2 regions of the Saccharothrix violaceirubra genome follow, and region 1 is predicted to be linked to the other one. Evidence: riboswitches for the same ligand, from Rfam matches in the RefSeq annotation. Region 1 holds a riboswitch; the other holds the start of a gene.
The links. Region 1 has a riboswitch for cobalamin ahead of F4559_RS18325 (ribonucleoside-diphosphate reductase subunit alpha). Riboswitches for the same ligand answer to the same signal wherever they lie in the genome.

Region 1 (3,397 bases):
TCACGTTGTCGAGCATCCGCACGGCCGTGCGCACGGTCCGCGCCACGCGGTCGCGGTCCAGGCCGTCCGGCGTGACGTGGTTGGCCAGGTTCACCGAACCCAGGTTGCACACCGCGACCTCGTCGGCGGCGGTGTTCAGCGTGATCTCGGTGCACAGGTTCGACGAGTGCACCACGCCGACGTGCCGCTGCGGCGACCGGACGTTGCACGGGTCCTTGAACGTGATCCACGGGTGACCGGTCTCGAACAGCATGGTCAGCATCCGCCGCCACAGCTCGACCGCACGGACCCGCTTGGACACCCGGATCTCGCCGCGTTCGGCCGCCTCCTCGTAGGCCCGGTAGCGCTCGGCGAACGCCCGGCCGTAGAGGTCGTGCAGGTCGGGCGTCTCGTCGGGGGAGAACAGCGTCCAGTCGGCGTCGGCCTCGACCCGGCGCAGGAACTCGTCCGGCACCCAGTTCGCGGTGTTCATGTCGTGCGTGCGCCGACGGTCGTCGCCGGTGTTCTTGCGCAGGTCGAGGAACTCCTCGATGTCGACGTGCCACGTCTCCAGGTAGGCGCACGCCGCGCCCTTGCGCTTGCCGCCCTGGTTGACCGCCACGGCCGTGTCGTTGGCGATCTTGAGGAACGGCACGACGCCCTGCGACTCGCCGTTGGTGCCACGGATGTGCGCGCCCATGCCGCGCACCGGCGTCCAGTCGTTGCCCAGCCCGCCCGAGTACTTCGCGAGCAACGCGTTGTTCTGGTAGCCCTGGAAGATGCTCTGGAGGTCGTCGTCCACGGTCGTCAGGAAGCACGACGACAACTGCGGACGGGTGGTGCCCGAGTTGAACAGCGTGGGCGTCGAGCACATGAAGTCGAACGACGACAACAGCTCGTAGAACTCGATCGCGCGGGCCTCGCGGTCGTCCTCGCGCAGCGACAACCCCATCGCGACGCGCATGAAGAACGCCTGCGGCAGCTCGTACCGCGTGCCGTCGTCGTGCAGGAAGTAGCGGTCGTACAGGGTCTGCATGCCCAGAAAGTCGAACTTCGCGTCACGCTCGGGCCTGATGGCGGCGCAGATGCGATCCAGGTCGAACTTCGCCAGCTCCGGGTCGAGGCGGTCGAGGTCGATGCCCAGCCGGACGTACTCCGGGAAGTAGGCCGCGTAGGACAGCTCTTCGCCGGTCGCCTCGACCGGACGGCCTTCGACCCTGGTCAGTGCCTCGCGGCGGAGCCGGTCCAGCAGGAGCCGGGCGGCGACGAACGAGTAGTCGGGCTCGGTCTCCACGAGCGTGCGCGCGGCCATGACCTGCGCGACGGCCAGCTCGTCGACGGTGATCCCGTCGTACACGTCGCGCCGCACCTCGGCGAGCACGGCCGCGGCCGACACGTCGGCCAGTCCGGCGCACGCCTCGCCGACCACGACCTCTGCCCGGTCCCAGTCCAGCGGGACGAGTGTGCCGTCGGCGGTCTTCACCCGGAACGCGGGCGGCGCGGGCGTGACTTCACGTGCCTTGGCGCGCTTTTCGCGGTAGAGCACGTAGGCGCGGGCGACCTTGTGGTGGCCTTCGCGCATCAACACCAGTTCGACCTGGTCCTGGATCTGCTCGATGTGCAGCGCGACCTCCGGCCGCACGTGCTTGAGCAGCGCCTTCTCCACCTGTGCGGTCAGTTCCCCGACCACCGGGCGCAGGTGTCCGGAGTCGCCCTCCACGGCCAGGAACGCCTTGGTCACCGCCACCCTGATCTTGCCGGCGTCGAACACCGAGACCGTGCCGTCCCGGCGGATCACCCTTGTCGTCAACAGCCCTCTCCTCGCGAGCCTCGATGGCCCGGAGCACACGGGGGCGCGAAAAGAACGCGCGACGACGCGTTCGTCCCTGTCGGCCCACCCACGAGACCCCGGACGCCCGCGCACCGGTCGGCGCGCGCGTCGACGGCAGGTCTTCGGACTCGCGGACACCCGGCTCGAAAGCCGTGCCTACTGGCCGTCGCTTCCCACGCTCGCGCGCAGTGCTTCGTGACGGCGGTCGTTTCCACTCACCGCTGCGGGGCAGTCCCGGACTCGCACCGGGTTCCCTCTTGCCTCCACCGCCCCGGGATCGGGCCGGCGGAACCGTCGATGGCGGGAACACTACATGTTGTAGGTCATCACGCAAAACGGCCCACATGAGCCAGGGTTTCCGGAGGGTCGATCAAGCGCCGGCGGCCGGTCGTCCCCGCGACGGGGCCGACCGGCCGACCGCTCCCGAGCCCTACGGGTCACAGCGCCCCGGGGGCACCGTCAGACCATCGGCCTTGGCGATGGCGCACGGCACGACGAGTTCGTTGGGCGACATCGCCCAGAGCCGGGGCACCGAGTGCAGGTAGGGGAAGGCGAAGCCCGAGGCCGAGATCCGCGCGATGGTGCCGCCCTCCTCAGGCCGCAGCGGCACGGAGTTGGTGCCGTACGCGCTGATGTCCACGTCCCGGAACGCAGCCTGGGGGTTCTTCGACAGCAGCCCGGAGTAGAGCCGCAGCGTCTTGCCGCCGTAGCGGTCCCAGACCTCCAGGTCCAGTGACGTGGTGCCCTTGGGGATGTAGAAGTAGCTCGGCGCCTGGGTCAGGCCGGCACCCGGACCCGTGTAGGTGTGCGCCGAACGGCCCGTCGACTGGTTGGTGGCCACGTTGAACGTCAACGGGTACAGGTAGGCGTAGTCGCCGCCCGACCCGACGGTGAACCGGTGGACGTCGTGCGACGACGCCGGTATCGAGACGGTCGCCAACAGGCAGACCCGGTTGACGAACTGCGGGCAACTCGCCAACTCGGTCGGCGTCACTCCGGGCTGGGCCATGTCGCGCAACGAGATCCAGGACTTGGTCGTCGCGCTCCACCGCTCGATGCCGTAGCGCACGTCCCGTGAGGCGTACTGGGTGGTGCCGTTGTCGTACTTCTGCCACAGCAACTGGAATCCGATGTGGACACCGGGTTCCGCCGACGTGAGGAACCGCGGTGTGTGCCCGCTCGTGGCGCTGTTGTAGAGGAAACGCGCGGCCGGTGCACCGGGCGTGACGAACTCGGCGGCCGGGCCCACGTCGTTCCGGTCGACCCAGGCCGCCGGGGTGCCGTCGGCCAGCGTGGCGTCCTCGAACCGGTTGACGGCCCGCACCGGCCAGTACGCCTTGACCTGGTTCCACCACGCCGCGGTCTCGGCGGCGGTGTAGTGCGCGGGTCCGGCGGCCGTCTGCGGCCCCGCCACCGCCGCGGGGTCGGTGCGGCCGTACACCTTCGACAACGGGACCATGAGGGCGTTCATGTAGGACATCTGGCCCTTCCACATGAATTCCCTGGTCTCCGGGGCGTCGGTGGTCATCCGGCCGGAGTCCTGGAGGAAGTAGTAGTAGAAGAACTGCTTCAGGTCGTCCAGACGCC
Region 2 (3,397 bases), 1.6 Mb from region 1:
TCGTAGTAGTCGTCCGGATCGATCTCGGCGAGCGGCTTCGCGTCCCACGTCAGCTGGAGGTGTTCGATCGCCGTACTGGCGGCGTCTCCCGCGTCGTTCCAGCCCTCGAAGGCCGCCACCATGATCGGATCGGTGAGCGGTTCCTCGGGGTCGTAGGGGGTCTGGGCGGCCTGGTCCGGATCGGTCACCGGGCAAGCCTACGGCCACCGACGCGTGCCCGACGCCGTAGGCGCGGGACATGTCGGCTCGTGTCCGGAGCTGCCTGGTGTGTTCTTCGCCGCGCGGCCGACACGGGGCCTCTTGACCGAGGAAGACTGGTCCACCGTGCGTAGGGGAGGAGCCGCTGTGGTCGAGGCCGTGCTGTGGGACATGGACGGCACGCTGCTGGACTCGGAGAAGCTGTGGGACATCCCGCTGGCCGAGTTCGTGGCGACGCTGGGCGCGGAGCTGTCGGCCGCGACCCGCGAGGCGATGGTCGGGTCGAACATGGCCACGACCATGCGGATGCTCTACGCCGAGGCGGGCCTGGACCCCACGCCCGCGGAGATCGCCGAGGGCTCCGACTGGATCCGGCGGCGCACCGAGGAGGTCTTCCGCGAGGGGCTGCCGTGGCGGCCGGGCGCGCGTGAGGCGTTGCGCGACGTGCGTGCGTCGGGCGTGCCGATGGCGTTGGTGACGTCGACCGAGCGCGCGTTGACCGAGGTCGCCCTGGACACCCTCGGCCGCGACCTGTTCGACGTGACGGTGTGCGGCGACGAGGTGGACGGGCTGAACAAGCCGTTGCCCGAGCCGTACCTGAAAGCGGCCCGGCACCTGGGCGTGGAACCGGCGCGGTGCGTCGCGGTCGAGGACTCGCCGACGGGTGCGACGGCGGCCGTGGCCGCCGGGTGCGTGGTGCTGGTCGTGCCGTGCGACGTGCCGGTGCCTTCGGGCGAGCGTCGAGTGTTCCGCGACTCCCTGGTCGGGGTCGACCTCACGACGCTCGCCCGCGTGCTACACGGCTGACGCCACCTTCGCCCGGCGCACGGCCGGGTCCACCAGCAGCCCGAACACCACACCCAGGCCCAGCCACAGCGTGGCGGTCTCGGCCAGCGACTTCAGGCGGAACTCCCACAGCAGGCCCGCCGGGATGTCCGCCGGGACCGAGTCGGGCGTGGCCGGGAACGCCACGAGGATCACCACGACGGCCACGACGACCGCGACCGCGACCGCCGCCGACCGCACGGGTGCCGCGAGGTGGCCCAGCCTCGTGGCCAGGTACCCGGCGCCGTAGGCGACGAGCAGACCGGCCGCGATCAGCAGCAGGTAGGTCAACGTCCGCACGCCGACCGTCTCCGGGTCGCCCACACCCGGCGGGTTGGCCGGGTATTTGACCGCCGGCAGCAGTGCCGCCGCGCCGAACGCGGCGGCCGACAGCGCGACGCTGCGGGCGTACGGAGAGGCGGCCGGCAGCCAACGACGCGAGGCCGCGTACGCCGTGGCGAACAGCGCGCCGATCGCGATGCCGACGATCACCGCCGCCAGGACGCCGCCGTACTCCTGCACGCCCCGGCTGACCAGTTCGCCGTGCTCGTGGCCGCCCTCCTCGACGGGCTCGGCCGCCGAACGGGCCTCCTCGACCGCCAACGCGGCCTTGATCGGCACCTCGACGACGAAGAAGCCGACGAGTCCGGCGAGCAGGCCGGAAACACCTCCCGCACCGACACCGCGCAGCAGGAGGTTCTTGTAGTCGCTCATCCCGGGACTAGTGGCAGGGCACGCCGAGCGCGTGGCGCCCGTCGTGGAAGAACTCGTGGATGGTCTCGGCGGCGTGGCCGAGCGCGAGGCCGTTCTCCTGGAGGACGATCCAGGTAGCCATCAGCGCGACGAGCGCGACGGCGTAGGCCCATTTGGGCACGGCGACGGGGGTGGACAGGGTTGGCGCGGCGCTCGTCATGACAAGCTCCTCCATACCTCGTGGAAGGTTCAACAACAGTCGCCGCAGCCGGTCTCCTGACTCCCGGATCGACACCGTCCCCGCGTCTTCCCAGCCGCTTTTGGTGCGACCAGTGACGTTCTCGGCGGGTTGGCTCCCCGGTCACAGTGGCGAGGACCGCGCCGGATTCACACCGGCTTCCCGTCCACTGCGGCGTGCGAACGGTAGATGCGGATCACCCGATCGCACAACCGGCCGGGCGGGTTGTCGTTCTTCTCACTTCGGCTCGATCGGGCAGTCGCCGCAGGTACCGCCGCCTTCCAGGCGGTAGTACAGGCAGCAGCTACGCCGTCGGAAGGCAAGGTCGTCCGGCAACGGGGTGAACTCGCCGGTCCCACTCAGTGGACTTTTCTCCAGCAGGCGTTCGCCCAGACGGTGGCACCGGTCGACCGGTGCGGTCCCGTTGCGGGCCAGCATCCGCAGCGCGCCCGCGATCGTGGACCCGACGTTGCCCCACAGCAGTCCCCGCGCCACGCGCGTCTCCCGGTGCACCGCCTCCACGACGGGAGCGAGCGAGTCGGCGATGTCGTGCTCGGCCTCGACCGGTTCGTAGAGCCGGACCCGCAATCCCTGCGGGCCGTAGTGCCACCACAGGTTCTCCGGCCGGATGTCGGGCACCGCGCCCTTCACCGCGTGCGCGGCGACGACCGGGCTGAGCACGCGGGCCGCGAACCCGATCAGGAACAGCGACCCGGCCACCCGGCGTTCGTCGGTCCGGTAGCGGGCGAAGATCTTGTCGAGGGTGACGGGCAGCGCGTCACCGGACAGGATGTCGGCGCCGCTCGACCACTCGTCGTCGGGTCGCCCCACGTCGAGGGCGAAGTGCCCGCCGAGCACGCGGACCTGCCGCAGCGTCGACAGCACCTGGAGGAAATCGGACACGCCTCCAGTGTGCCGGTGTCGCGCCCGCGTGCTCAGCGACGATCAGCGGGTCCGCGTCCCGACTGGTCAGGGCAGGTAGAACGTGAGGATGTCGGCCCGGACCGGCGGGAACAGCGCGTACATCAACTCCCGGTCGGGACCGGGGTAGACGTCGGGGAAGATCCGGGCCAGCCCCCGGATGCCGTGCGGACCGAACAGCAGCGAGGCCACCTGGTCCGGGGCCACGCCCGCGCCGCCCAGGTCGTAGGGACCCTGCATCCGGCCGCCTTTCAGCGGCGTGCCGAGCGCGCCCTCGCGGAACGGCAGCCGCAGGTGCTCCCGGAAGAAGCTGATCAACGCCTCGCCGTCCGCGCGGCCCAGCCCGGCGAGCCGGCGGTCGAACACGGGCTTGAGGTGGGCGAACAACGCGAACGTGTCGGGCACGCGCACGTAATAGCCCCGGATCTCCTCCGGCCCCGGGTGCAGCAGCGGCTCCAGCGCGTCGCCCGCGACGGTGCCCGGTCGTTCGGACACCTCGGTGGCCCCGGTCAACGCGAGCAG

Region 2: another riboswitch for cobalamin. It lies ahead of F4559_RS11485 (CbtB-domain containing protein); the one in region 1 lies ahead of F4559_RS18325 (ribonucleoside-diphosphate reductase subunit alpha).

What each region holds. Positions count from the first base shown of each region.
Region 1 covers NZ_JACHJS010000001.1:3,951,620-3,955,016, reverse strand. Annotated here, with positions in the region: gene F4559_RS18325 (ribonucleoside-diphosphate reductase subunit alpha) at 1-1,789, opposite strand, end outside; cobalamin riboswitch at 1,907-2,121, opposite strand; gene F4559_RS18320 (hypothetical protein) at 2,241-3,397, opposite strand, start outside.
Region 2 covers NZ_JACHJS010000001.1:2,321,783-2,325,179, forward strand. Annotated here, with positions in the region: gene F4559_RS11470 (PAC2 family protein) at 1-188, opposite strand, end outside; gene F4559_RS11475 (HAD family hydrolase) at 346-1,005, shown strand; gene F4559_RS11480 (CbtA family protein) at 994-1,737, opposite strand; gene F4559_RS11485 (CbtB-domain containing protein) at 1,745-1,936, opposite strand; cobalamin riboswitch at 1,966-2,143, opposite strand; gene F4559_RS11490 ((2Fe-2S)-binding protein) at 2,192-2,857, opposite strand; gene F4559_RS11495 (GNAT family N-acetyltransferase) at 2,924-3,397, opposite strand, start outside.